4 regions of the Castellaniella sp. FW104-7C03 genome follow, and region 4 is predicted to be linked to each of the others. Evidence: predicted binding sites of a transcription regulator. Region 4 holds the regulator's gene; each other region holds the start of a gene.
What was found. Region 4 encodes sigma-54, which starts transcription at its own class of promoters, with help from an activator protein. Its sites were predicted from a motif close to TGGCANGNAANCTGCTTT; they were not measured.
Positions count from the first base shown of each region.

Region 1 (7,260 bases), on a different contig from region 4:
CCTTAAAGCGCTTGGACGCGCCTTTTTTGCTCTTCATTTTGGGCATGACGATTACTCTGTTGACTTTGCGAATTCAGGTGGCCCGACACATCGAGGCACTTGTCCAACCCGGTATCCGCAATCTGCTGAAAACCCGCCATGCGCAACGTGCACGAACGGGCTTGTTTTCCATAACTGAAACATGGAAAAGCTGTTGATTATAGAATGATTTACTGAGTTTTGTCTAACCCGGCGCCTGTCTGCGCTTGTTCAAGTGCCTGCACACGGGACTCGAGTGCTTGCACGCGATCAAGGGCACGCGCAAGGAGATCCGTTTGCACGTCGAATTCTTCGCGCGTGATGAGATCCATACGTGTAAAGGTTTGTGCCATCAGCGCTTTCATGTTGCGCTCGATGTCGGCCGCCGGTGTCTTGGCCAGCATGTCGGACACATTTTTTTGAAAGTCGTCCAGCCATTGATTGGGAGCGATCATGAGGGTCCTCCTGCAGGTAAAACGTTTATTTTAACGGCTTACGCACCGACATCATCTGATGAGGGGCGAAATTGCACCGCCTGTGCCACGTGCTCCAATCGAGGTTGCTCAAGCCCATCCAGGTCGGCCAGGGTACGGGCCACTCGCAAAGCCCGCTGACTCGCCCGCGCAGACCAGCCCAGACGATGGATAGCCTCTGCCAGCAATGCGCGGGCCGCGTCATCCAGTTGAACATTGGCCAGCAGGCCAGTTGCCCCAAGCTGGGCATTAAGGCAATCCTGACGTTGCAACTGCCGCCGGCGGGCCGCCAATACACGTACCCGAACTGCTTCCGAAGACTCTCCAGCCGGTAGCTCGTGCCAGGCTTTCTCGGCGGCCAGCGTCACATGCAAATCGATCCGGTCGAGCAAGGGGCCCGACACCTGAGCACGATACTTCAGGATGCGCTCCTGAGGACAGCGGCACACACGCCGAGGATGACCGTACCAACCACACGGACACGGATTCATGGCAGCCAGAAGCTGAAATCGAGCTGGAAAGCGGTAACTGCCTGCAGCCCGCGCCACTGTTACCGAGCCTGTTTCCAGGGGTTCGCGCAAGGCTTCCAGTGCCCGGCGATCAAACTCGGGAAGCTCATCCAAAAACAGCACACCATGATGTGCCAGACTGATTTCTCCCGGGCGGGGATGTGCACCACCTCCCACCAACGCAGCTGTGGACGCCCCATGATGTGGGGCCCTGAAGGGGGGCGCGGCGCTCAGGCCTTGCTGTATGGATACCAGCCCCTGAACCGCCGCGACCTCCAGTGCCTGCGTTTGGGTAAGCGGCGGCAGCAAGCCGGGCAAACGCTGCGCCAACATGCTTTTGCCCACGCCTGGCGGCCCACAGAACAGCACACTGTGGCCGCCAGCGGCGGCGATTTCCAGGGCCTGGCGTGCCAGCGCCTGGCCGCGCACTTCGCTCATGCAGGCCAACTGCCCGGAAGCAAGCGGCAAAGCAGCAGGCGGCGCAACCGATAGCGGTTGCCGGCCGGCCATATGCGCCACAACCTCTTCCAGACTTTGGGCCTGAAGTACACACAGACCGGGTACCAGAGCTGCAATACCCGCAGCAGGCGGAGCAAGGATCAGAACCGCTTCATGATCTTCGCGCGCAAGCGCCAGGGCAATGGCCAGCGCCGCCCGTTCGGCCATCAGCGCGCCGGTCAGGGACAGCTCACCCGCCAAGACATAGTGCGACATCTCTGTGGTACCCGAGGGTGGCCGGTCGATCTGGCCGGAAGCCAACAGAATCCCCACTGCAATCGGGAGGTCGAAGCGGCCAGAGTCTTTGGGCAAATCTGCCGGTGCCAGATTGACGGTAATCCGGCCGGATGGAAACTCAAAGCCGCAGCTAAGGATGGCAGATCGAACCCGGTCCCGGCTTTCTCGAACGCCGGCGCCAGGCAAACCCACAATCGAAAAAGCAGGCAGGCCACAGCCTACATGCACCTCTACCTGGACAGGCCTGGCCTGAAGCCCAAACATGGCCCGACCGGCCAGCACAGCAAGCGACATTGCTCATCTCTCCCCATCCTTATCATTGCCCCAAACTATACGGGCCCCAGCCACCGCCGGGCATTGGAACAGGCTCATTCTGTCCTGCACCAAACGGGTGCACACCCCCTTCTCCCTGCACCATCGCGAGGCATATTGCGCCTTGCAAAAATGCGCAAATTGCACCTTTCCAGAGCGCGTGCCCCTACCCCAACACTCGCAAGTTCACGACATATCCAACACGGCAATGTGTTGGCACGCCTTTTGCTGTGTAGGCACTGCCAGATAAACAAGGAAGACTCATGAAACTCATCACCGCCATCATCAAACCCTTCAAGCTGGACGAGGTATACGCCGCCCTGACAGCAGCCGGGATTCAGGGCATGACAGTGACCGAAGCTCGCGGCTTCGGAAGGCAGAAAGGTCACACAGAGCTCTATAGAGGCGCTGAATATCAGGTCAGCTTTTTACCCAAATTGCAGATTCAGATCGCTGTGTCTGACGAACAGCTTGAACTGACGATTGAATGCGTGTGCCAGGCAGCACGCACCGGCAAGATTGGTGACGGCAAAATTTTTGTCACGCCCCTTGAACACGCTGTACGGATTCGCACGGGTGAAGCCGGCGAATCTGTCCTTTGAACCATACCGGAACCTGTAAAAATGGATAAAAGCGATGTTGTCTGGGTACTGGTAAGTACCCTTCTGGTCTGGCTGATGTGCGTCCCCGGCCTGGCGCTGTTCTACGGTGGGCTGGCCCGCGGACGCCATGTGCTGTCGGTAATGAGCCAAACACTGGGGGCCTGCGCACTAGCCATGGTGCTCTGGTTTGTTTACGGCTACTCACTGGCCTTTGCACCGGGCTCGGGCATCCTGGGCGGTCTGACACATCTGGGTCTGGCCGGGCTCTATGTCCAGGGCGCAAGCACCACCCTGCCCCTGAGCGGCACTATTCCCGAGCTGCTGTTTGCACTGTTTCAGGGTGCATTTGCAGCAATCACCTGCGGACTGATTACGGGCAGTATCGCCGAGCGTACCCGCTTTGGCGCCATGATGCTGTTTACCGGCATCTGGTTCACACTCGCCTACCTGCCCATTGCCCACATGGTCTGGGCACCCAATGGCTGGTTGCATCTGCGTGGCGCACTCGACTTCGCAGGTGGCACCGTTGTGCACATCAGCGCAGGCACCGCAGGTCTGGTTGCTGCCCATCTGGTGGGCCCCCGCCAAGGTTATGGCCGCCAGGCGATGCCTCCCCACAATCTTCCTTTCAACCTGACTGGTGCCGCACTGCTCTGGATCGGCTGGTTTGGCTTTAATGGCGGATCGGCACTTGCTGCCAACGAGCAAGCCGTGCTTGCCGTGGTCAATACGATGATGGCAGCCGTCTGCGGTGTGCTGGTCTGGCTACTGATCGAACGTGTCTTAAGAGGCAAGGCATCTTTGCTGGGAGCCGTCTCGGGTGCGATTGCCGGCCTGGTCGGCATCACCCCGGCCGCCGGGCTGGTTGCACCCAGCGGTGCCCTGGTGATCGGCGCCCTGGCGGCCTGGGCGGCCTTCTATGGCGTCAACGGACTCAAGCGCCTCCTGGGCGTTGACGATGCCTTTGATGTCTTTGGCATCCACGCAGTGGGCGGCATCGTCGGCGCCCTGCTGACCGGCATATTCCAGTCGAGCAGTTTGGGGGGAGCAGGCCCCGCCGGCGTCCTGTCCATACTGTGGCAGACATGGCTGCAGACAGAAGCGGTTGTTATCAGCATCATTTGGGCTGGCGTTGTGGCCGCACTGGCTGTATTTGTGGCCAACGGCCTGATCGGTTTGCGGGCATCCGCCGACCAGGAAAGTGTCGGTATGGATCAAAGCGATCACGGAGAGAACGCTTACCCCATGGCCTAGCGACGCGCTCCGCGGCAAATCTTCATGTTCACGAAAAAAGGACGCTTGAGCGCCCTTTTTTCGTTGACTATCCTCTGGCCACACATAATGGCCAAGCAGGCTTATTTGCTGCTGTCAGTGCCGCTACCCACGGCGCCCTGAATCGCCCCATCAGCCTTTTCAGCACCTTCCTTGATTGCATCACGGGCGTCGGTGGCAGCCTCACCCATCTTGTCGCCGAGTTCCTCTGCCTTGGTCTTCGCATCCTCGCCAGACTGCTTGATCTGCTCTTCCAACGTAGGCTTATCAGTCTGGGAGGAGGAATCCTGGGACGACTGAGGCGTCGTAGAGGGTTCTTGAGTGGCTGGCGGCACAGGGGCTGGCGTAGGGGCTGTGGACGGAACCGGCGCAGCCGGGGGTGCTGCGGGTTCGTCACTCTTGGAGCAAGCCGCCAGCAGGCCCATTGAAGCGACGACTGCGGCCATGGTAAGCGTTTTGCGCATTGTATTCATGATCTTCCCTTTTCCAGTTTCCATCGACGGAATTTTTTTAAAGACCGGACTGTAACAGCCGGGCTAGTTACAATTCTATCGACCTTGGATAAAGGGTAAACCCTGACATGTAAACAGCCATTGCAGGCAGCGCCAGGCAAAACACGGGTTTTAATTTGGACGCCCAAGGGAAAAACGCAGCAAGTGGGCACACAGGCGGCTCTGGCGCAGCCAACAACTGGACACAAAAGACCCGATGCAAACACCGGACAAATAAGGCCATAGAAAGAAATTCAGGCTGACAAGGTACTTAGATCGATGCGCGCCGCTCGATTCAGTGCAGAGGCCACCTTGACGCGCAAAGCATTGGAATGCGCCTTGCGAATCTCTTTTTTGACGTCCAGCAACTGCTGCGGGTGCATGGAGAAACCGGTCAGCCCCAAGCCCAGCAGCATACGCGTCACCCGCACGTCACCGGCCATCTCGCCGCAGACGGACACAGGCTTGCCAACGCGCTCGCCTGCATTGATCGTGTGCGCAATAAGCCGCAAGACGGCCGGGTGCATGGGGTCGTACAGCGATGACACATCCTTGTCGCCCCGATCAATGGCCAACACATACTGGATGAGATCGTTGGTGCCAATCGAAAGAAAGTCGAGCGTCTCCGCAAAGGGCTCGATGGCAATGGCCATCGCAGGGATCTCGACCATGGCACCCAGTTGCACCCTGGTTTCGTGGGAGATTCCTGCGTCACTCAGCTCTTCGGCTGCACGCGCCAACGCGCGCCGCACAGCCACGACTTCGTGCATATGCGACACCATGGGGATCAGCACCCGCACCGGACCATGCACCGCTGCCCGCAGCAGTGCGCGCAACTGAATGTTGAAGAGCTCCGGGTTGGCCAGACAATAGCGAATGGCACGCAATCCCAGGGCGGGATTGGTCGCGACCGTTGCCTCGCCATCCAATGTCTTATCAGCGCCGATATCAAGCGTACGGATGGTCACCGGCCGACCGCCCATTGCCCGTACTACCGATGCATAGGCAGCATATTGCTCATCTTCGTCGGGCAACTCGGCTCGTCCCATAAAGAGGAACTCGCTGCGAAACAGACCAATACCTTCGGCACCTGCCGCCAATGCATCGGCAGCTTCTTCGGGCAGCTCTATATTGGCTTCCATTCGCACCTGTACGCCGTCAAGTGTTATGGCCGGTGCGAAACGCAAGGCTTTGAGTTCGTCGCGCTCGCGCAAGAATGCCGCTTGCCGCTCTTGGTACTCGCGCAAAATGCTCGGGGAGGGATTGACCAGCACCATCCCGTTGACGCCATCGACGATCAGGACATCGCCATCGCGCACCAAAGCGCGCACTGTTCCCATTCCCACCACGGCCGGCACGTTCATGCTGCGCGCAACAATGGCGGTGTGCGAAGTTGCGCCACCCAGATCGGTAAGAAAGGCACCAAACTTGCCACCACGCAGTCGCATCATGTCTGGCGGCGAAATATCGCGCGCCACGACAATCAGGCTGCCATCAATATCCACACCGTCCAGGTTGGGCAGCCACGATGCGGTGCCCGACAGTACCCTGAGCACGCGCTCGATCACTTGCCGGACATCGGCACCGCGTTCGCGCAGGTAGGCGTCTTCCACCTGGGCAAATTGTTCTGCCAGCGATTGCCCCTGCGTGGTAAGCGCCCATTCGGCGTTGTACTGGCGCTCGTCGATCAGTTGACAGACTGACTGCACCAGCATGGGATCCTGCAACAACATGGCATGCACAGAAAGCAGCACACCCAGCTCACGAGGCGCGTCTGGTGGCAGCATGTCCACCATCTGCTGCAGCTCCTGGACTGCACTGTCTACGGCCGCACACAGCCGATTTTTTTCGGCGGCGATGTCTTCGTCGGCTATTCGGTAGTGAGCGACTTCGAGCGCGGCGGCGCTCATGACAACTGCGCGGCCAATGGCATAGCCACGCACAACGCCCTGCCCATACAAACAGAGTGTCGAGGACAGCTCGGAATCTGGTTCTGAGCCACTCATGGGCAAACCCGGCCTGTCATCCTGCCGATGATCATTCGGCCTCTCCAAACTTGCCCTCGAACAAAGCCCGGATATCCTTGAGCGCCTGCTGCTCATCGGCGCCACTGGCATCAATACGCACGGTAACTCCAAGCCCGGCGGCCAGCATCATGACACCCATGATGCTTTTTGCATTGACTCGTTGCGCGCCACGCGAAATAAATACGTCGCTGACGAAGCGGCCTGCCAACTGGGTAAGCTTTGCCGCCGCACGCGCGTGCAGGCCAAGTTTATTGGAAATCACCAGATCCATTGATGGCATGGGCAAAACTCCTAACTAGCAGTCGGGAGGGGGATCTGCGTTGACTATCCCGCGTAACGCCCCCTGTCGCACGCGTTCGCTGAGGGATTCCGGGTTGTCCTGCTGGTCGGTCAAGGCTTTGAGAACCATGCAGGCGTTCGTGCCCGTCAATAGATGAATGATATAGCCTTCTTCGAGTGCCTGGCGTAGCGCCTGGGCCGCAATATTGAAAGGCGTTGCGCCGTAGAGGTCGCTGAGCAACAAGATGGGCTGATCCACCTCACCGGTACGAATCCAGGCCAACAGGCGATCAGTGTGCTGATCGGGGGGGGAATCAGGTTGAATGTCGAATACCTGGAGATCAGGCACCCGGCCCAGCACGTGCTGGGCACAGGACTGAAACGCTGAGCCCAAAGGCTGATGCATCACCAGGGCAATACGGGTTTTCATGCGCGGGCGCCCACGGCCTGTTGCAGCGCCTGCACGAAGCGGCCAGCCACATCAAAGCCTGTTTGTTCTGTGATCTCGACAAAGCACGTGGGACTGGTGACGTTGATTTCGG
Region 1 is NZ_JBELOK010000010.1:94,929-102,188, reverse strand. It holds gene rpmI (50S ribosomal protein L35) at 1-46, opposite strand, end outside; gene ABS758_RS12635 (accessory factor UbiK family protein) at 210-473, opposite strand; gene ABS758_RS12630 (YifB family Mg chelatase-like AAA ATPase) at 512-2,029, opposite strand; gene ABS758_RS12625 (P-II family nitrogen regulator) at 2,311-2,649, shown strand; gene ABS758_RS12620 (ammonium transporter) at 2,671-3,903, shown strand; gene ABS758_RS12615 (hypothetical protein) at 4,005-4,394, opposite strand; gene ptsP (phosphoenolpyruvate--protein phosphotransferase) at 4,667-6,418, opposite strand; gene ABS758_RS12605 (HPr family phosphocarrier protein) at 6,450-6,719, opposite strand; gene ABS758_RS12600 (PTS sugar transporter subunit IIA) at 6,735-7,148, opposite strand; gene gshB (glutathione synthase) at 7,145-7,260, opposite strand, start outside.
Region 1: a site for sigma-54 is predicted at 2,262-2,279, ahead of ABS758_RS12625 (P-II family nitrogen regulator). Genes of this name have one in related genera too.

Region 2 (7,260 bases), on a different contig from region 4:
CACGAAGTTCATGGCGTGCAGGTTTGGCAGCAGAAAGCGTTGCACGCGCGTGACGCCACGTGTTGCAAACAGCTGGGCCACGCAAGTGTCTGTGACTTCCTCTACCAGCGTTGGCCAGATCTCGGGGCTGTAGGCAATCAGGCTGATGTTCAGACGATTGCCTTTGTCACCCGCGCGAGCATGGGCAAGCTGGTGTAATGGCGTCAAGGTTTTAGGCATCTCTCAGGCCTCCGCCAAAAAATAATGGCTGGTGTGTACTTTGGTGCGCGGTACCAGGTAGGACACCGTGCGGATCCGGTTCTGGGTTCGTGTGCGGATGCCGCCACCGCCTGCCGGGCCGGTGCAATAGAGGGCTGATACTTCTTGCAGCGCCAGCTCAACCGCGTGCTTTGTGTCCGCACTGACCGCAAGCCGCATCCGGATGTCTTCTGAAAACGGCGGGCATGCCTGCTGCCTGAGGGCTCCGTCTTCGCTGTCAAACACGCTGACCGCACCAATCAGGTCAAAACGCCGGCGCACATCCAGGCCCTTGTTGTGCAGGCGTGCTTCAAGGATCTCGGCGGCAAGCCGGGCCCGGGCCATCGCGTTGGGGCCCGCATATGAGATTTCTCCTTCGCCCAGCCAGTCGCCTGTGAAGCCGACGGTCATTTTCAGGGTGTCCGGACGAGGCTGGCCGTGTGCACCGCGAACGGCCACCCGGTTGGGGCTGGTTGGCTCGAGGGTGACGTCTGTGATGTCCAGTACAACATCAGGAGTCAGGTAGGCGGCAGGATCGTGGATCTCGTAGAGAATCTGTTCTTTGACGGTGCGCAGGTCGACCAGCCCGCCGGTATTCCCCGCCTTGGTGATGACAAACGAGGCATCGGCCTGGATTTCCGCAATGGGGTAGCCTATGGTGGCCGGGGAGGGGACATCCTTGTAACCGGGATCTGCAAAGTAGCCGCCGGTTACTTGTGCCCCGCATTCCAGCAGGTGGCCGGCCAGCGTGGCCTGGGCCAGGCGATCCCAATCATCCCAGGCCCACCCGTAGTGAGCCATGGCCGGGCCCACCACCAAGGCTGGATCGGCGACCCGCCCGGCCACCACAATCTGGGCGCCGGCGCGCAGGGCGTCGGCAATCGAGCGGGCGCCAATGTAAACATTGGCAGAGACGATCTGCCCGGTGTCACTGTGCAGTGCAGTGTCGCCCTCCCAGATTTCCAGGCCTGTGAGATCGAGCCCGTCGAGGAGGTCGTCGCCCGTGATCACGGCGATCCTGGTGTCTGTGAATCCTTGATCCCGGGCGATCTGCTGGATCAGGCGTGCCGCCGCCTGCGGGTTGGCCGCGCCAAAGTTGCCGACGATGGCTATGCCCGCACGCAAGCAATCTGCCAAAATGGGCGTGACGATGTCTGCCAGTAAAGGCTCGTAGCCTTTGTCTTTATTGCTGCGCTTGGCCACTTGCCCCAGTGCCAGCGTGCGCTCGCCGAGCGTCTCAAAGATCACGGCGCCCGGATGACCTGACGCAATGATGGATGCCACCACAGCCTGAGCGGCATCGGTTCGATCGCCGGAAAAACCAGCGCCACTTCCGATCAGATACAAGGTTGTCTCCTGCAATGCCTGTTATAGATTCTTGGCGGCATGAAGATTCATCTTAGGTCGGGTTGTTTAATAATAGAATTGAAATTTCTGTATCTCAGTAATTTGAAAATCGAATGAAACAAGGATTCCGGCACATTCGTGCGTTTTTGCAGGCGGCACAATCGGGTAGCTTCACCCAGGCGGCAACCACGCTGCATGTGTCACAGCCGGCACTCACCGTGCAGATCCGGCAGCTCGAAGAAGAGTTGGGTGTCAAGCTCTTCGACCGGGACCGCCGTCGCGTTACCTTGACTCCGGCCGGCCGCAATATGATTGTGCCTTTGCAAAGAATTCTGGATGAGTTCCAGAGCGCGGTCGAGCAGGCACACGATCTGGCCGGGCTGCAGCGCGGCCGGCTGACAATCGCTGCATTGCCCTCAATTGCGGCAGCCTGGTTGCCGGGTTTGATCCGAACGTTTCATGCCCGGCACCCAGGCATCGAAATCCGTATTGCCGATGTCCCTGCCACCCGATTGCAGGCCCTGGTGCGGGACGAAGAAGCCGATCTGGGCCTGGGCCCATGGGTGAGTCGTGATCGTGCCTTGCAATTTCAGGCTTTGCTTGAAGACCGGATGCACGTCTTTTTCCCGGCGGGCCATCCTTTGGAGGTCACTCGGCGCCCAACGCTGGAGAAACTTGCCCGGTATCCTCATGTGCTCACCGGCCAGGGCACCAGCGTTCGCGAGGTGCTGCATCGCGCGTTGGAAGTCGCTGGTTTGGATGTCGAGGTTGTCTGTGAGGTGGCGTATCTATCAACCGCCATCGGGATGGTTCGGGCGGGGCTGGGGGTGGCGATTTTGCCGCTTTCCACCGTGTCGGCGGCGCCCTGCGCTGATCTTGAGCACCGGCCCGTGGCCAGTACCGATCTTAATCGTCAACTGGGCCTGATTACGGCCAAAAGAAAGGCGCCGTCGCCAGCTGCTGCTGCTTTTATTACCGCCCTGATCGCTGCCAAAGGGGCTTTGGGTGGTGAGTTTGCGTGATGCTGCACCCGCCCGCGGCAACAAGGGCTTACAGGTTTTTGTCTGTAAGCCCTTGCGCGCCTGACGTTGCGAGGCCCGGGCTTTAGCGGGCCTGAATTGTCATAGACGTTAGAAGAAACCCAATGCGTTCGGGTCATAGCTTACCAGCAGGCATTTGGTTTGCTGGTAGGCGCCCAGCGCCATTTTGTGGGTTTCGCGCCCAATGCCGGATTGTTTGTAGCCGCCAAAGGCCGCGTGGGCGGGGTAGAGGTTGTAGCAGTTCGTCCAGACTCGTCCGGCCTGTACTTCGCGGCCTACGCGATAGGCCTGCGAGCCATCGCGCGACCAGACTCCCGCCCCCAGGCCGTAGTACGTGTCGTTCGCGATCGCGATGGCTTCGTCCTCGTCTTTAAAGGTTGTCACCGAGGCGACGGGGCCGAAGATCTCCTCTTGAAAGATCCGCATGCTGTTGTTGCCAAAGAGCAGGGTGGGCTTGACGTAAAAGCCCTCGTCGAGACCGGCGCCTGGTACGTTGCGGCTGCCGCCTGTCAGGCATTGCGCGCCTTCATCGCGTCCGATATCGATATAGCCCAGGATCTTGTTCATTTGTGCCTGAGACACCTGGGCGCCCAGCATGGTGGATGCTTCCAGCGGGTGACCGGTCTTCATGGCTTTCACTCGCTTGACTGCCCGTTCGATAAAGCGTTCGTAAATGGATTCCTGCACCAGAATACGCGAGGGGCAGGTGCAGATCTCGCCCTGGTTCAGGGCAAACATACTGAAGCCTTCCAGTGTCTTGTCAAAAAATGCGTCGTCCTGATCCATGACGCTGGCAAAGAAGATGTTCGGGCTCTTGCCACCCAACTCTACTGTGCTGGGGATCAGGTTGTCGGCCGCTGCGTGCAGGATGTGTTGGCCCGTGGGGGTAGAGCCTGTAAAGGCAATCTTGTTGATGCGTTTGCTGGTTGCCAGCGCCTGCCCGGCTTCCTTGCCAAAGCCGTTGACGATATTGAGTACGCCCGGGGGCAGCAGATCACCCACCAGCTCCATCAATACCAGGATCGATGCCGGGGTTTGCTCGGCTGGCTTGAGCACCACGCAGTTACCGGCAGCTAGGGCGGGGCCAAGCTTCCAGGCGGCCATCAGCAGTGGGAAGTTCCAGGGGATGATCTGTCCCACTACGCCCATGGGCTCATGGAAGTGATAGGCCACCGTGTTCTTGTCGATCTCGGAGATCCCGCCTTCCTGGGCGCGGATGCAGCCGGCAAAATAGCGCAGGTGGTCGATGGCCAGGGGGATATCGGCGTTCAGGGTTTCACGGATGGGCTTGCCATTGTCGATGGTTTCCGCTGCGGCCAGCAGGCCCAGGTTCTGTTCCATGCGGTCGGCCATGCGCAATAGCACTCCGGCACGGTCAGCCACCGAGGTTTCGCCCCAGGCCTTGCGCGCTGCGTGAGCGGCGTCCAGGGCCAGCTCGATGTCGTCGGCCCCGGATCTGGGTACCTCGCAGAACACTTGCCCGGTGATGGGCGATAGATTGTCGAAATACTGTTTGCTGACAGGTGCCACCCAGCGCCCGCCGATGTAGTTCTCGTAATGCTTCTTATAGGGAAAGTCCAGGTCTATCCCGAAATGCTTCAGGTCGGTCATGTTCATTGCTGTCTCCTTGGGTAATGGCATCGTTGAGGCAAATGCCGATTCATCAGGGCATCTGTGTTGATGCTTATGGAGTACCAAGCAATATTGATGCCAACATGCCCGTCAGGTGCTCGTCGCCCGGGTCTGGCCGCCTTCGGCATGACGTGTGGTTCCCCTCCACGATAGAGGAGGCCGCTATGGTTTTCCCATCTTTGGATCCAAGCTTTTCTTATGGCCGTTGCAATGGCATACTGGTTTAAAAATACGTTTAAAAACAGCGAACTGTCGCATTTTGCGACACTTGCCCGTGGTTTGTGCGACGTGCGTGTTGCATTCTGCACCGTTGTCGGCACAGGCTCGGATGGAGAGACAGTCATGCCGCATTCAATGCCGCTTACCCTCGCCGCAGGCGCCCAGATTGATGCGTCCTCTTTAATCCATCGATCCTGGGCACGCTGCGCCAAGCTCGATCCGTATCTGCTGGCTGATCCCAACCCATTGTCGCGGGCGGATCTCACCTTTCAGATCGAAGCCAATCAGGCCTTGCTGCGGCACGCAGAATCCAGCCTGGGCGCATTGGGTGCACTGGCGCAGGCCAACAATGGCATTGCGATCCTGGCAGCACCTGATGGCCTCATCCTGCACGAGCAGGGCAATCCCAATTTTCTCGATAAGGCGCAGCGTGTTGCCCTGCGGCCTGGCGTCAATTGGGCCGAGTCCCAGCGCGGCACAAATGCGATCGGCACAGCGCTGTACGATGGTCGTGCCGTCCGCATTCACGGCACAGAGCATTTTCTTGCCCGTAATCAGGTACTCAGTTGTCATGCGGCCCCCATCCTCTCGGCCACCGGCAGCATCCTTGGTGTCCTCGACCTTTCCAGCCCAGCCAACGTACTGTGTGGCTATGCCTTGGCCTTGGTGCAGCAGCTTGCTACCGGCATCAGCAACCTGATGATGCTTGAGAGCCCGTTGCAGCGGCTTGAGTTTCACGTGGGCGAGCCACACACCCGAGGCAAGTCAACCGCCATCTTGCTGCTGGACGATAAGCAGTGCATCGCGGGTGCCAATGAAGCCGCCCTGTATGTCCTGGGCACCGACTGGCGGCTGCTGGGCACGCCATGTGCCCAATGGATAGAGGGTGACTTGCATTCCGGCGGCACCTTATTGCATCGCCACGATGGCCTGATGCTCTCCGGGCGTCTGCTGTCTGGCATCCAACCAGGTCACCTCTTCAGACAGCGGCCGGCCAAACCAGTTGCCTTGCAGCGGTCGGCAGACGCGCTTCCGGAGCCCGATACCATCAGCCGTCCGTTGCTTGCGCAAGCGGTTCGCGCCGTCGACAGCCAGTTGGCCGTCTTGTTGCATGGCGAAACCGGTACGGGCAAGGAAGTGATGGCACGGCATATTCACGCCCGAAGCCAGTATCATGCGGGGACATTCGTGGCCGTCAATTGCGCCGCCTTACCCGAGCACCTGATCGAATCCGAGCTCTTTGGCTACGAGCCAGGCGCTTTTACGGGTGCGCGGCGTGAAGGCGCCCGTGGCCTGCTGCGCCAGGCGCACGAAGGCACCCTGTTTCTGGATGAGATCGGCGATATGCCGTTGGGCCTGCAAACGCGGCTGTTGCGCGTTCTGCAAGAGCGTGAGGTGCAGCCGTTGGGTTCTGAAAAGCGCATTGCACTTGATTTCAATCTGGTTAGCGCCAGCCACCAGGATTTGCCCAGTCGGGTGACCGAGGGGCTGTTTCGCGCGGATCTTTACTATCGCTTGCAAGGCATCCCGATCACGCTGCCACCCTTGCGGCAGCGCCCCGATTTATCGCACTTCATCGCCAATCAGTACGCGGGCCTGGGCGGGGCCTTGGCTACCCAGACGCTTGAGATACTGGCAGGCTATTCCTGGCCGGGCAATTATCGCGAGTTAAACAGCCTGTTGCGACGTCTGCGTTGCCAGTGTCCCCAGGATGGCCCGTTGCTGCCGCAGCAACTGCCCCAGGCTGTTGCCTCGATGTGCCTGCGATCCTCGCGTGATTGGGCCGCGGATGCGTCGCATGACCCGGCCATGAAGGCTGATGCTCCCGCCGTGCCGATCCCGTTCTCTGCATCACCATCATCGTCTCCGGTGCCAGGGGCCGTTGGCACAACTGGCCGGTTGAGCGAGCTGGAGCAGTCTGCCATTTACCAAACCTTGCACGATTGTGCCGGCAATGTCACCGAGGCGGCCCGGCGCCTCGGCATTCATCGCAGCACCTTGTATCGCAAGCTTAAGGGCTAGTTCTTTATCACTGCCTTTGGCTCGTGGGCTTTCCTATGGGTTCCGAATAACGGGGCGAGGATGCGTGGTGGTTGATCACATCGTCCATCTGTGCGGGCTCGCCCATCACCACATCCCAGCACCACACGCCAAAGCCACCCCGTGTGTTGATGGCTTGGACCCATGCGTCCAGCGCCAGCCGCTTCTTGCGGTTTTGCTCGGAATCCTCACCCTTGATTTCCAGTACCAGCATTTTGCCGTTGGCAAGACGCACCAGGTAGTCAGGCACATATTTGCGTTTGCTGCCGCGCCACAGGTAATAGATCTGGAAGCCCAGGTGGTCATTCTTGGCGTAGGCCGAAACTTCTGTGCTGGCCTCCAGGCGCTTGGCAGCATAGTCTTCCCAGGTACTGTCCGCTACAGCGTGGCTGATCTGCGATTTCACGGTCTCAAGGCATGGCTTGGTGGTGTACCAGGTGCGCATCAGCCGGGTAGATCCGATCGGAAACTCCGGATCGAACACAGGTTCGAGCTGTTGGCTGTTGTGCTGTTCGATCAAAGCCGCTATGTGCTGGACGATCGTATCCATGGAAAGCGCAATCAGGATGCGTTTACGTAGCGGCTCCTGGTGAAACAGCGATGGAATGTTTAGGTGATCTGAATTAAAAAACCGCTCTACCAGGCGCACCAATTGCTGAACCAGCAGTTCGCGTCCCCCGGAAAATCTACCGCCCAGGCTTTCCATCGCTTTGCGGGCTGCCATAAATAACAGTCGCTGCTGGCG
Region 2 is NZ_JBELOK010000011.1:16,257-23,516, reverse strand. It holds gene ABS758_RS12965 (AtuA-related protein) at 1-219, opposite strand, end outside; gene ABS758_RS12960 (acyclic terpene utilization AtuA family protein) at 223-1,584, opposite strand; gene ABS758_RS12955 (LysR family transcriptional regulator) at 1,698-2,606, shown strand; gene exaC (acetaldehyde dehydrogenase ExaC) at 2,715-4,241, opposite strand; gene ABS758_RS12945 (sigma-54-dependent Fis family transcriptional regulator) at 4,599-6,497, shown strand; gene ABS758_RS12940 (BPTD_3080 family restriction endonuclease) at 6,505-7,260, opposite strand, start outside.
Region 2: a site for sigma-54 is predicted at 4,320-4,337, ahead of exaC (acetaldehyde dehydrogenase ExaC). Genes of this name have one in related genera too.

Region 3 (7,260 bases), on a different contig from region 4:
CGCACATCGCACACCAGTACGGCTGGTACCTGCCCCACCTGGTTGGTACCTGCCTGGCCAAGGGCATCAAGCAACGCGGTGCCGGTTTCGAAACTGCGTACCTCCCAGCCTGCCATTTTCAGGGCGCGGTCCAGTACCCAGCGCATGCCTGGTTCATCGTCGGCAATCCAGACAGTATTCATGAGGTACCCACAGGCAGCAGAAGACGGAATACGGTGTGCCCGGCTTCAGAATCATAATCAAGCACCCCACCGTGTGCATGGGCGCATTCTTGGGCCAGGTTGAGTCCCAGGCCCGTGCCTGTAGCTCTTCCGGTGACCAAAGGATGGAAAATCTTGTCGCGCAGCATGTCGGGCACCCCTGGCCCGTTGTCCTCGATGGACACCAAAACGCCCAGACGGTGCCGCCCCTGCAGCAACACTGGTTGCCGGACAATACGTGTGCGGATGCCAATCGTGGGTGTTGGTGTATCAGGCGACTCTGAGGCTGCCTGTGCGCCATTGCGTACAATATTCAAGATGGCCTGCATCAACTGGTTTCGGTCACCCAGCAGTTCTGGCAATGAGGCGTCGTAATCCCGGGTGATTTTCAGGGCACTGCCGAACTCCAGGCCAGCCAGTGCCAATGCGCGTTCGCAGATTTCATGAATATTGAAGTATTGGCGGTCGAGCACCTGGTGTTGCGGTGAGACCAAGCGGGTGACGAGATCTGCCAGGCGATCCGCTTCCTGGATGATGACCCGGGTGTAGTCCTTCAGTCCTGGGTCGGGGAGTTCGATGTCCAGCAGCTGGGCGGCAGCCCGCAAACCAGCCAGCGGGTTACGGATTTCATGTGCAAGATTGCGCATGGTCTCTCTTTGAGCCGCCCGTTCGGCCAGCGCCTGTTGCTGGTCATCCAGTTGGCCTGCCTGGTGCACCGGGATCTCGATAATGCTTGCCCAGGGCTGCCCAGGAGCAGATGTTTTTAGAACATGCGGGAAGCTCTTGAGAATGGGGGCTGCCAATTGACCCGTCAGCTGGCGGGCAGACAAGCCCAGTAGATCCTCGCAGGCGCTGTTGATCCAGATGATTTTCCCGGACTCATCCAGCAGCAGCACTGCTGTCTGCAGCCAGTCGAGCCCGGGCGTATCCAAGATGCCCTGCTTATAAAGTGTAGTAAAGGTCGAATTCAACAGGATGCGGGGTGACGCGCAGACGGTTGAGCTCGGACTCTTTAAGATCAAGGTAGGCGTCCAGCAGGTCGTTGCTGAATACACCACCTCGCGTGAGGAAATCCCGGTCACGATCGAGAGCCTCGAGGGCTTGCTCAAGTGAAGAGCAGACCGTCGGGATCTTGGCGTCTTCTTCGGGCGGCAGGTCGTAGAGGTTTTTGTCTGCTGGGTCGCCGGGGTGAATCTTGTTTTGCACCCCATCCAGGCCTGCCATCATCAGGGCCGAGAAGGCCAGGTAAGGGTTGGCAAGAGGGTCGGGGAAGCGGGCTTCCACACGCCGTGCCTTGGGATTGCTGACATAGGGAATGCGAATGGATGCCGAGCGATTGCGGGCTGAGTAAGCCAGCTTGACGGGGGCCTCATAGTGAGGCACCAGACGCTTGTATGAGTTGGTGCCCGGATTGGTGATTGCGTTGAGCGCCTTGGCATGATGAATGATGCCGCCAATGTAGTACAGTGCGAACTCGGACAGCCCACCGTAGCCGTTGCCTGCAAACAGGTTTTGGCCGTCTTTCCAGATGGATTGGTGTACGTGCATGCCGGAGCCGTTATCTCCCACCACGGGCTTGGGCATGAAGGTGGCTGTTTTGCCGTAAACGTGGGCCACATTACGGATCACGTATTTCATGGTTTGCGTCCAGTCGGCGCGCTGAACCAGTGTGGAGAACCGCGTGCCGATTTCGAGCTGGCCGCAGTTGGCGACTTCGTGGTGATGGACTTCGACCGGCACACCCATTTGTTCCATCAGCAGGCACATCTCGGAGCGGATATCTGCAAATGAATCGATCGGGGACACGGGTACGTAACCGCCTTTGATGGCAGGCCGGTAGCCCAGATTGGTGCCGTTGGCGTCATCTGCGTTGGACCAGGCGCCTTCGTTGGAATGAATTTTGACAAAACTGCCCGACATATCGGCGTTCCAGCTGACGCCGTCGAACACAAAGAACTCGGGCTCGGGGCCAAAATAGGCCGTATCGCCCAGGCCGCTGGATTTCAGATAGGCTTCGGCGCGACGAGCGAGGGAGCGCGGGTCGCGGTCGTATCCTTTGAGATCGGAGGGTTCGACCACATCGCAGGTAAGAATCAGTGTGTTTTCTTCGCGAAACGGATCCATACGGGCAGTTGTCGCGTCGGGGATCAGAAGCATGTCGGATGCCTCGATGCCCTTCCAGCCTGGCAAGGACGAACCGTCGAAGGCCACGCCGGCCTCCATGCGATCTTCGTCAACCAGGCCGGCGGGTACCGTAAGGTGATGCTCCCGGCCCATGGTATCGGTGAACCGGAAATCTACAAACGCAACCTCGCGTTCTGAGATCATGTGGACGACGTTTTCAGGGGTAGACATACGGGCTCCTGGGCCAAATGGGAAAAAGATATTGTCTTGAAAAATACACGGCAGCTTGTGGTGCCAGTACCAAAACCTACAAGCAAGCTTCATGCCAGGTATTGCTTCAACCCTGACACCGCTAAAAACGGGCATGTCCTGCAGCGAATGAGTGCATTGCATGCCAAGAAAATGTATTTTGGCACCAAAATGGTGCATCGCATAACTATTCATGCTCCATTTTGTTGCAGGGTTGTGCAGCGAAGCGCAAAGACTTAGTGCAGGAACTCCATTTGGAGATCGTTCAGGAAGCGCCAGCCTTGCGGGGTGGCCTGGATACGGTTAAGCCCTGGCTCTAGCAGACCGCGCTCGGCTGCGCGGCGCATGTCCGGCAGAAGCGACATTAATGACAAGCCCGTGCGCTCGATAAACAAACCACCCTCGACACCTTCACGGAGCCGCAATGCGTTGAGCATGAACTCAAAGCCCAGATCTTCGTGTTTGAGCGTGCGCTCTTCGACAATGTGTTTCCCCGTGCGCGCCTCCGCGAGACGCATCCATGCATCTGGCATCCGGGCACGCGCCTGGCGGATGATCCGGTTTTGAAATGAAATCTTGGAATGTGCCCCGGGCCCAATGCCAAGGTAATCACCAAATTGCCAGTAATTGAGGTTGTGCTGACAGATCTCTCCGGGGCGGGCATAGGCGGAAACCTCGTAGCGATTAAAGCCCGCGGCTCGTGCGAGTTCGGCCACGCGATCCTGCATGGTGGCGCTGAGCTCGTCACCAGGTACCGGTGGCGGATACTTGGCAAAAACAGTATTGGGCTCAAGCGTCAGATGGTAGAGCGACAAATGGCCTGTGTCATATGACAGGGCTTCCTGGATGTCGCGCTCGCATTCGGCAAGCGTTTGTTGCGGCAGTGCAAACATGAGGTCGAGGTTGACGCGATTGACGGCGCGTTGAGCCATTTCGATGGCCGCACGCGCCTGGGCGGCATCGTGGATGCGCCCCAAGCGCCGGAGCTTGTCATCATTGAAGCTTTGAATACCCAGAGAGATCCGGTTGACGCCGGCTTGTGCATACCCCTGGAACCGGGCAGCCTCCGCGGTACCGGGATTGGCTTCCAGTGTGATCTCGGTGTCGGGGGGCAAGCTGAGTGTGGCACGCAGCAGGCCGATGATCTGATCGATGGCGTCGGCAGACAGCAGGCTTGGTGTGCCACCGCCAAAAAAGACAGTGGATACCTGCCGGCCCCAGACATCTGGTAGCGCTTGCTCGAGATCTGCCTGCAAGGCTTGCAGGTATTCGCGCTCGGGGATTTCTCCGCCCTTTCGTTCGTGGGAGTTGAAATCGCAGTACGGGCACTTGTGCACGCACCAGGGCACGTGAATGTAGATGGACAACGGTGGCAAGGCCACCAGGCCCGGGCGGCCCCTGACGCCAGGGCGGCCGTCGTGTTCTTCTTCTTGCGGAACAGGTACCAGTTTCTTCATGGCCAGGTGTGCTCAGGATTTTGAGTTGAAGGATTCGCCCCGCAAGGCTTGCAGCAGCGCCCGAAGTGCCCGTGCGCGGTGACTGAGCATGGTCTTTTGTTCGAGCGGCAGCTCGGCGGCAGTCATGCCCAGATCGGGCAAATAGAATAAGGGATCGTAGCCAAAGCCGTTGTGCCCGCGCGGTGCGGAGAGCACTTCGCCGGCCCAGATGCCTTCTACCACGATGGGGCGTGGGTCTAGTGCGCTACGCAGATAGACCAGTACGGCCACGTAAGCGGCGCGGGCGTCGGTGTGGCCTGCCATCTCGGCGATCAGGTGCGCGTTGTTGGCAGCGTCGGAGCGGCTGCCGTCAGCGGCCATGGCATAGCGTGCCGAATGTACCCCCGGAGCCCCCCCCAGAGCGGAGACACAAAGGCCGGAGTCATCGGCCAGTGCCGGCAACCCTGTGATACGACTGGCGTGTCGCGCCTTGGCCAGCGCGTTTTCGACAAAGGTGTCAAAGGGTTCTTCAGCCTCGCTGACGCCGAGTTCGCCCTGTGGCACCATTTCGATGCCTGCAGCCGTCAGGCTGAGGGAGAATTCTTTCAGTTTGCCAGGGTTGTTGGATGCCAGAACAACACGGCTCATTGCGCGGCCTCCAGTGCCTGCTGCTGCGCCAAAATAAGCTGACGAATGCCGTGGTCGGCGAGGTCGAGCAGTGTATTGAGCTCTTTGCGCTGGAAGCTGCCGCCTTCGCCTGTTCCCTGCACTTCGACGAACCCCCCTGTGTCTGTCATGACGACGTTCATGTCCGTGTCGCAGCCGGAATCCTCGACGTAATCAAGATCGAGCATGGGTACTTTGTTGACCAGGCCAACGGACACAGCCCCAACCTGCCCGATAAGTGGCTCGCCTGATACCAGCCCTTGTGCCTTGAGGCCCTTGATGGCCAAGGCGGCTGCCAACCAGGCACCGGTAATGCTGGCGCAGCGCGTACCACCATCTGCCTGCAGTACGTCACAATCCAGCTGCAGGGTGCGCTCGCCCAGGGCGGCAAGATCAAAGACTGCGCGCAAACTGCGGCCAATGAGGCGCTGGATCTCTTGTGTACGGCCGCTTTGCTTGCCTCTGGCTGCTTCGCGGTCGCCCCGGGTATGGGTGGCACGGGGCAGCATGCCGTATTCTGCGGTTACCCAGCCCTGCCCTTTTCCCCTGAGGAAAGGCGGTACTTTGTCGAGCACGCTGGCGGTGCACAGTACGCGTGTCTCGCCCATGCAGGCCAGTACCGAGCCTTCAGCGTGGCGCGTATACCCGGTGATCAGTTGCACAGGGCGCAGGGCGTCAGGTGCGCGGTTGGCAGAACGGGAGGCAGGTACGACAGCGGGTGTGGAGGACATGTGAGAATTTCCAGGATCATGAGCCAGACTACAATATGTTCTTTATTGTAGAGAATCAGAAAGGCACGCAGATGATTCGTAGTATGACGGCCTATGGAGCCAGCCGCCTGGAGTCCGCACCTGGTGCCCTATCGGTTGAAATCCGCAGTGTCAATAACCGCTTTCTGGATCTCAATCTCCGGATTCCAGAAGACCTCCGCTTTGCAGAAGGCTCAATTCGCGACGCAGTGAGTCGTACTGCATTGCGGGGCAAGATCGAAATCCGGCTTAGCTATAGCGCCAATGCCACCGATGCCCCACGCCCCATCGATGAGGCGGCTGTGCAGGTGTTGGCCAAGCAACTAGAGTTTGCCCGTCGCTATATTCCCGATCTCGCAGCGCCCTCACTGGCAGAGCTGCCGCGTGAAGGCGTGGCCCGTTTGGGGCTGGATCCGGATGTTTGGCAAACGCTGAGCGATCAGGCGTGCGCTCAGGCGCTGCAAGAGTTTCAGGCTGCCCGCGAGCGCGAAGGAGCCCGGTTGGCCCAGGCCATGCTGCAAATGGCCGATGAAGTGGACGTGCTGGTCAAGCGGGTTGAGGCCGAACTCCCCGAGTTTGTGCGCCAGCATCAGGCACGCGTGGCACAACGTCTGCGTGATGCCTTGCTGGCAGCGAGCCCCGAAGGTTTTGAAGCCATCAGTGGGGCAGAACTCACAGCCCGTATCGCCCAGGAGGCCAGTCTGTTTGGTCTGCGGGTAGATGTGGCCGAAGAACTCACCCGTCTGCAATCGCATTTACAAGAACTGCGCGACATCCTGCACGGCCGACACACCTCTGCCAGCAGGGGGAGTGGCAAGCGGTTGGACTTTCTGTTTCAGGAGATGAACCGCGAAGCCAATACCCTTGGATCAAAGGCCGCTGCGTTGACGGTTACCGAGGCGGCCATCGACCTCAAACTGCTGATTGAGCAGATGCGTGAGCAGGCGCAAAATATCGAGTAGCACAGACTGCTCCCGCCCTTGGTGGGGTTGAGTTGGTACCGCTCATGGAAAGTCCCTGTTTCATGTAATTATTGATGCAGGTTAAGGAAATTCCAACATATATCCGAGAGCCTTTCAGCAAGGCTGCTGCCGGCCCCTTGCTTTGGCAATGATTTACGCTCAGCTAAAGCCCTGTATGCAACGTCCGTATCAAGACGACAACTATTAGAAACGATTGGTTTTCGATACGTGAGTAAGGATATCCACCCGCGCTGCGGTGCTGCTCCCTAGACTGAGTCTGCCGCTCAACCTACTTGGGAGAACTACATGGCGCAGCGCCTCATTGACGTGGTCTTGTCTGCCCTTGCTGGTCTGGTCAGTGTGCTGCTGTCTTGGCCATACTGGCGCAGTTTCAGTTATTGGGCCGAATCCCCTAGCATGTGGCGAGTCTACATGGTGCTGGGGTTTGTCTTGGCTGTTTATGTTTTTTACGTGTTTTTAGGCTGTCTGCGTACGCTTTTTCAGCATGATGCCCTCACGCGTCAGGCAGATTCCTCCAAGGAGGGCCAATCATGAGCTGCGCCAACGGAACCGATTGCCGCGAAGGGGCCAAACGTCATGTGGCGCTTGCAGTACTTGCCCTGATGCTGATTGTATTTTTACTGCTGTCTGTCTGGTCGTTTGTGCCCTCTCACAAACAGGCAATTCCCAACAACACCTATTATGGCGACGCCGACGCGGTGATGGGTAAACGGGTGTTCCAGGCATACAACTGCATGGGGTGCCACACCATCGTTGGCAACGGTGCTTATTTCGCGCCGGATCTAACCAATATCTACGAAGACGCGGGCCCCGCCTGGCTCAGTGCATTTTTACCCTCTGCCGGGGGCTGGCC
Region 3 is NZ_JBELOK010000009.1:151,429-158,688, reverse strand. It holds gene ntrC (nitrogen regulation protein NR(I)) at 1-182, opposite strand, end outside; gene glnL (nitrogen regulation protein NR(II)) at 179-1,132, opposite strand; gene glnA (type I glutamate--ammonia ligase) at 1,143-2,555, opposite strand; gene hemW (radical SAM family heme chaperone HemW) at 2,810-4,030, opposite strand; gene rdgB (RdgB/HAM1 family non-canonical purine NTP pyrophosphatase) at 4,043-4,657, opposite strand; gene rph (ribonuclease PH) at 4,654-5,406, opposite strand; gene ABS758_RS12120 (YicC/YloC family endoribonuclease) at 5,478-6,386, shown strand; gene ABS758_RS12115 (hypothetical protein) at 6,693-6,941, shown strand; gene ABS758_RS12110 (c-type cytochrome) at 6,938-7,260, shown strand, end outside.
Region 3: a site for sigma-54 is predicted at 2,635-2,652, ahead of glnA (type I glutamate--ammonia ligase). Genes of this name have one in related genera too.

Region 4 (7,260 bases):
TGACGGCTGCCTTGACGGCGCGTGTGCCCTGGACAGCGATCTCGCGAACTTCGTCGCGGCTCATTTTGAAGACAATCTTGCGAAAAGCAGGTGCACAGGCGTTGTACATGTGCACGATGGCATGCCGGGCGCCAGCCAGGGCTTGTACAGTGCGTTCGATCAGGTCTTCGCGGGCCTGGGTAAGGCCAATGATGGTGACGTCGTCGGGGATGCGGTTCTCGTCTACCAGCTTGCGGACAAAATCAAAGTCGGTTTGCGATGCCGAGGGGAAACCCACTTCGATTTCCTTGAAGCCGATCTTGACCAGTTGGTCGAAGAACCGCAGCTTGCGATCGACGCTCATGGGTTCGATCAGGGCCTGGTTGCCGTCACGCAAGTCGGTGCTCATCCAGATGGGGGGCGTGGTGATGCGGTGGCTGGGCCAGGTGCGCTCGGCGTAGTCGCGCGTAAACGGCGCAAACGGGACGTATTTGGAGGCGGGATTTTGAATCATGTCGGTAACCTGTCAGGGAAGTGCGTCCGGATCACGGATGCAAAAAAATCGCGGGATGGCGAAGATGTGGCGAACTGGTTGCCGAACTGCCACGCGGCGCTAGGCCCGGCAACCGATCGCTAGAAGTAGTAGGCCCGACAGGGGAAGCGCAAAGGCTGCAGGTGCAGCCTGGCGCGCGCGCAGCCCGTTGCCGGCAGAGGCCTGCGGCAAAGAGAAGATGGGTGCGCGTGAAGTGTTCATAGTGTGTAAGTCAAACACATTTTTTGTGGTTGCGCAAGGTTTGTGCGGCCAAAGGCCGCCATACCGTTGCTTAACTGTTGCGCTGGCGAGCGTCTTCGAGGGTGGCCAGCTGTCGTGCGGCTTGTTGCAGCCGTTGGGATCGGCCCGCATGGATTTCTTGCCGGGCCAGTTGGAGGTCGCCGACGCGCAGGGGCTCGTCGCGCGCCTGCCAGGCCCACAGCAGAACCTCCAGGGCGGGGGCTGACAATTGCTGTTCGAGCTGCTGAAACGAAGCGTTGTCTACCCACTTTTGACGTGACCGTGCAAGAATGCCGCGCACCACCTGGTACACCACCCAGGCTACGATGATCGTGCATAAAATAACCAGTGCAACCCAGAAGTACGGGTTGTAACGCTGCAACAAAGCCGTGGCTTCTGCCCCTACCAGATGGTTTCCGGCATAATCAACGCCGTTTCCAAACGCCAGCAGGCGGTTAAGCAGCTGATACCAGACCAATGCCACCAGCACCACCAGGGCGGCAGATGCTATCTTGGCGGTGGCCGTCAGCTTCAGCACAATGTGCCGCAGCAGGCTGGCGTCTTGTCGATTGGGGGTTTGGTATGGTTCCTGTGTCATGGCTTTGATGAGTTGAGTATGCGTACGCAAGCTTCCCTGGAGCTCGGCCAGCACCAGCAATTGACGCTGACCCTGCAACTGCGCCAGGGTCTGAAGCTGCTGCAGTGCTCGACCCAGGAACTGGAACAGGAAATCGCGCAGGCGGTGGCGGATAACCCCGTACTGGAGTACACCGAGCCAAGCCGGGAGATCCCGTATCCGGCGTCTGAGGCACCTGCCCCGGGTGATTCGTCTGCGCAGGCCGAGATGCTGGAGCGTCATTGGGTGCAGCCTGTGCGCCAGGCTGTCACGGATGATATCCCGGAATCACCCGCCCCGCAGAGCCTCACTGATCATTTATTGCAACAATTGCGCACGACGCAGGCAAGCGGGCGGGATCAGGCGCTGGTTGCCGTCCTGATCGGCGAGCTGGATGCGCATGGCTACCTGCTGTTCGAGCCTGCCAGCCATGCGGGTGCGCTGCCGCCCGACTGGCAGGTGGATGACAGTGAGTGGCAGGCGGCGCTGCGTCTGCTGCAGTCGTTCGACCCGGTCGGTGTTGGAGCGCGCAGCTTGCCGGAATGCCTGCAATTGCAGCTGCGTGCACGAGCCGCCGAGTGGCCTGCGCCGGTGCTGGATTGTGCCTTGCGCCTGACCCAGCATCTGCCCGACTTGGGCGCAGGCCGCTGGGCACGCCTGTGTCAGGCGCTGGCTTGTGATCGGGCGCATCTGGATGCCGCCCACCACGTGCTGCTGCAACTGGACCCCCATCCCCTGAGCGCCTGGGACAACGACGCCACCTACTATGTGGTGCCGGATATCTTCTTTTACCGGGCGGGTACGCGTTGGGTAGCCAGCCTGAATCCGGCTCTCGAAACCCCGCTGCGGATTGATCCCGAGCTGGCGCAGCAGCTGGAGGCAGCAGGGGGCACGCGGCTGCGCGAGCAGGTTCGCGAAGCCCGGCAATGGCTCCAGCACCTGAGCCAGCGGGGGCAAACCATTTTGCGTGTGGCCGATTTCATTGTCGATCATCAACAGCCGTTCTTTGAGCATGGCGAGTCCGCGATCAAGCCTCTGGTGCTGCGTGAGGTTGCCCAGGCGCTTGAGCTTCATGAATCCACGATTTCGCGAGCCACCCGCCTGAAATATGCACAAACGCCCTGGGGCGTTGTCGAATTGAAGCACTTTTTTGGCACCGCCTTGCAAACCACCTCCGGCGAAGACGCCTCGGCGCGAGCGATTCAGGCGGTGATGCGGACGCTGCTGGAGGCAGAGCCTGCCGACAAGCCGCTGTCGGACATGCGGCTGGCCACCTTGTTGGCCGAGCAGGGCTTTGTGCTGGCACGCCGCACGGTGGCCAAATACCGTGAGGCCATGGGGGTGCCGGTGGCCAGTGTGCGCAAGGCACAGGCACGATAAAAACGGTTGTGGCAAAAAGTGCTTGCCATCAATTTAAAATCAGATGATAATGATTCGCATGTATATTTGTGTATGCAACGCGATCAGCGAGCGCCAGGTACAAGAGGCGATTGCCCAAGGGGCGGCAGATCTTGGTGATCTGCAGGCCACGCTGGGCGTAGCGACCTGCTGCGGCCAATGTGCCCAAACGGCTACGGATTACCTGCCGGGTGGGCGCTACGCCACGGTGACAGTGCCGTCAGTATCTGTGACACCCGATCAGGTGGTTGCAGCGCCCATGCTGGATAGCACCGAGATCCGGCGCGTCGCCTGACGTCGTCTGCGGTTTATCGCCCAGGGGTTTGCTTGCGCCACATGGCCCGTATACGTGCCGGTGGTGCACTGTACCGTGCCGGCTTGGGGCAAGCGTGCTAGGCTATGGTTCGGTGCCCGTACCGATGCGGGCACTGTCCACCAGGAGCCCAGCATGAAAGGCGACAAGACCGTCATCAAATATCTCAATCAGCAGCTCAAAAACGAGCTCTCTGCCATCAACCAGTATTTTTTGCATGCCCGTATGTTGAAGCATTGGGGCTACGAAAAACTGGGCCAGCACGAATACGATGAATCCATCGGCGAGATGAAGCACGCGGATTTGTTGATTCAGCGTATTTTCATGCTCGATGGCTTGCCCAATCTCCAAGATTTGCACAAGTTGCTGATTGGCGAAACCGTGCCAGAAATCCTGTCATGTGATCTGAAACTCGAATCCGCTGCCCAGGACACCGTTAAAGAGGCCATGAAGTATTGCGAATCCGTGCAGGACTACACGTCGCGGGATCTGTTTCAGGTGATTCTGAACGATACCGAAGAGCACATCGACTGGCTGGAAACGCAACTGGGTCTGGTAGAGCAACTGGGCATCCACAACTACCTGCAGTCGCAGGTGTAATCGGGGCGCGGGCTGTTGCCACGCGCCTGATACAAGCCGTCAAACAGGGTGATGACGCCCTGCCCGGAGGCTTGGCTGCCCGCTGGCTTTAGTGTTGGGCGGGACAGTCTTTGGCCTTGCCCCAGGCCTGGTTGGCTTCGCAGTATTTGTTGCGGGCTGCCCAGGCACACGACGGCCGGGAGAAAAAGCCCAGATCAGCGCAAGCCTTAAGCTGCGCCTGAAAAGCCACCTGCCAGCTTTGATTGCCCTGAAGGGTGTTGGTGGCGGGCGCATCCGGAGGCGGCGGCACGTCGATAGGCTGTACCGGCTGGGTATTGACCAGAATCCCGGCGTTGGCAATACCTTGCAGGCCGCTGTCATCCATTTGCCCCTGTGCAGCCAGGGCAATGGCTTCGTCCATGCTGATGGTGGTGGTAGCTAGTGCAATGGGGCGGTTGGCGTCTATCAGGGGTGCGTTTTGTATTGTCCAATCAACCGGGGGCGGCTGGTTGGGTACCCCTAGGCGGCCATCTGACAACGGCTGAGGGGCGGAAGCAACAAAGGGCTTGCCATTGGCATCCAGTACCGTTGCATCGGCCACCTGAGTTATGGGATTTGGTGCGGGTGCCTGTGCTGGGCTGTGGATGATGAGCCAATCGCCCAGCCGCAGCCCGCCCCAGGCCGAAGCGGCGGCGGCAAATACCAGGGTGGCAATAATCAGACGCCAGGACATGGACGGGTTCCTTCGTCGGTTGATGCTGTGAACCTTGCCATTGTATCGGATGGCACGTCAGACGCCGCTGCCAAAAACCCGTCCGGCATGCTCGCGCATGGCATGAAACTCGATCTCCGGGTAGCGTTCCTGCGCCACACGTAGCTGTGCCGGGGACGTTGCTAAAAATGCAACAGCATCCACCACGTCGTAAGCAATGTTGGCATGGTTGGCGTCCATGAACTTTTTCAGGGCTTTGGGATCCTTGCTGGTGATCCAGCGGGCCAGACTGAATCGCGAGGGCATCAGGCGTGCATCGGCACCGTATTCGGTTTTAAGACGGTGCGCCACCACTTCAAATTGCAGTTGCCCCACTGCGCCCAGCAGCAAGGCGCCGCCTGCGGCTTCGGGGCGGAACACCTGGATTGCACCTTCTTCGCCCAATTGCGTCAGGCCGGTGCGCAGTTGCTTGGTGCGCAGGGGATCTTTGACCTCTACCGCCTGGAAGAGCTCGGGGGCAAAGAAAGGCAGGCCCGTGAAAGTGAGCGACTCGCCTTCTGTCAGGACATCGCCCAGCTGCAAAATACCGTGGTTGGGGATGCCGATGATGTCACCGGCAAAGGCTTCTTCCACAATTTCGCGGCGTTGCGAGAGAAACGATACTACGTTGTTGGGGCGGATTTCCTTGCCATTGCGGGCAACTTTCAGGCGCATGCCCCGCTGAAAATGCCCTGAGCTGACGCGCACAAAGGCCACACGGTCGCGGTGCGCCGGATCCATATTGGCCTGTACCTTGAACACGACTCCGGTGAACTTGCCCTCATCCGGTGCCACTTCGCGTTCGAGTGCCGCGCGCGGGCCCGGTGCGGGTGCGTAATCCACCAGGGCGTCCAGTACTTCGCGTACGCCAAAGTTGTTGATGGCCGAGCCAAAAAACACCGGAGTCTGGCGGCCCGCCAAAAAGGCGTCATGGTCAAACTCGGGGACGGCACCGGAGATCAGTTCGATCTCTTCGCGGGCTTTGTCGTAGGCGTCGTCAAAGCGTTGCTTGAGAATTGGGTTATCCAGTCCGTGGATGGTTTCGTCGTTGTGTTGATCGCGCTCGGCCCCCGGCTTGAAGACCCGCATGTGATTGTGCCGGATGTCGAACACCCCGCCAAAATGACGGCCCATGCCCACCGGCCACGAAAACGGGATGGCATCCATCCCCAGGTGGCCTTCAATCTCCGACAGCAGCTCCAGCGGCTCGCGCACCTCGCGATCCAGCTTGTTGATGAAGGTGATGATGGGCGTATTGCGCGCGCGGCACACCTGCAGCAGGCGGATGGTTTGCGGTTCCACCCCGTTGGCGGCATCGATCACCATCAGCGCGGCATCCACCGCGGTGAGGACCCGGTAGGTGTCTTCAGAGAAGTCCTGGTGGCCCGGGGTGTCCAGCAGATTGATGACGCAGTCGCGGTATTCCATCTGCATCACCGAGGACGCCACCGAGATGCCCCGTTGCTTTTCTATCTCCATCCAGTCGGAGGCGGCATGACGTCTGGCCTTGCGGGCCTTCACGCTGCCGGCGATCTGGATTGCACCTGCAAACAGCAGCAGTTTTTCCGTGAGCGTGGTCTTGCCCGCGTCCGGGTGGGAGATGATGGCGAAGGTGCGTCGGCGGGCGACTTCGGTGCTGAGGCTCATGGGCAGGTGTGGTTTAGTGCGTGGGCTTGTTTAGCAGCGCCCCCGCACGTGGTGCCTGAGGGCGGCTCTCGCGCCGCTGTGTGGAAGGGGCAGCGCCGGCCCGGCTGGTGCGGCCGGCGGGTGCGCGGCCATCCGTGCGGCGTGCATCGCTGCGACGGGCTTCGCCCGTGCCTGGACGGTCGGACGAGGCACTGCGGTGGCCATCGCGCCGGCCGTCACGCGCACCGGCGCTGTGGCGCCCGCCACTGCCGTTGCGCGCACCGCCACGGGTATCGCCAAGACGCGCCAAGGCGCGTTGTTCGCGGGCATCGGGGGCGGAGTCGGAGGTGACCATCGCCCGCGGGTTCCAGCCCTCGATGGTGATGGGTTCAATGGTTTGTTTGGTGAGATGTTCGATGGCGCGCAGCAGCTTGACCTCGGACTGATCCACCAGCGACAGCGCTGAACCCGTGCTTCCGGCCCGGCCTGTACGGCCAATTCGGTGAACGTAATCTTCAGGCACGTTGGGCAGTTCGAAGTTCACCACCTGGGGCAGTTGGTCGATATCCAGGCCACGCGCCGCGATATCGGTGGCAACCAGTACGGCGACTTTACCGTCCTTGAATCCCGACAGGGCCTTGGTGCGGGCCGCCTGGCTTTTATTGCCGTGGATGGCGGCAGCCGTCAGGCCGTCTTTGGACAGCTTCTCGGCCAACCGGTTGGCGCCGTGCTTGGTGCGTGTAAACACCAGCACCTGATGCCAGCCGCTTTCACGGATGATGTGGCTCAGGAGGTCGCGTTTATGGGCTTGCTCGGTCATCACCACACGCTGGCTGACCAGCTCGGAGGTGGTATTGCGCCGGGCGACGGAGACTTCGCCGGGGTTGTTCAGGATGCCTTGTGCCAGGCCACGGATTTCGTCCGAGAACGTGGCCGAGAACAGCAGGTTCTGGCGTTTGGCCGGCAGCAATCGGAGTACGCGGCGGATGTCATGGATGAACCCCATGTCCAGCATGCGGTCGGCTTCGTCCAGCACCAGGATCTCGACGCCGGACAGATCCAGCGTTTTTTGCTGTGCGTGATCCAGCAGACGCCCCGGCGTGGCCACCAGGATATCCAGTGGTTTGTGCAGTGCCTTGATTTGCGGATTGATGTTCACGCCGCCAAACATCACCATCGACCGAACCGAGGTGTACTGGCTGTACAGGCGCACAGACTCTTCTACC
Region 4 is NZ_JBELOK010000003.1:180,326-187,585, reverse strand. It holds gene leuA (2-isopropylmalate synthase) at 1-493, opposite strand, end outside; gene ABS758_RS04875 (hypothetical protein) at 804-1,349, opposite strand; gene rpoN (RNA polymerase factor sigma-54) at 1,368-2,747, shown strand; gene ABS758_RS04865 ((2Fe-2S)-binding protein) at 2,806-3,060, shown strand; gene bfr (bacterioferritin) at 3,214-3,678, shown strand; gene ABS758_RS04855 (hypothetical protein) at 3,767-4,390, opposite strand; gene ABS758_RS04850 (peptide chain release factor 3) at 4,448-6,055, opposite strand; gene ABS758_RS04845 (DEAD/DEAH box helicase) at 6,069-7,260, opposite strand, start outside.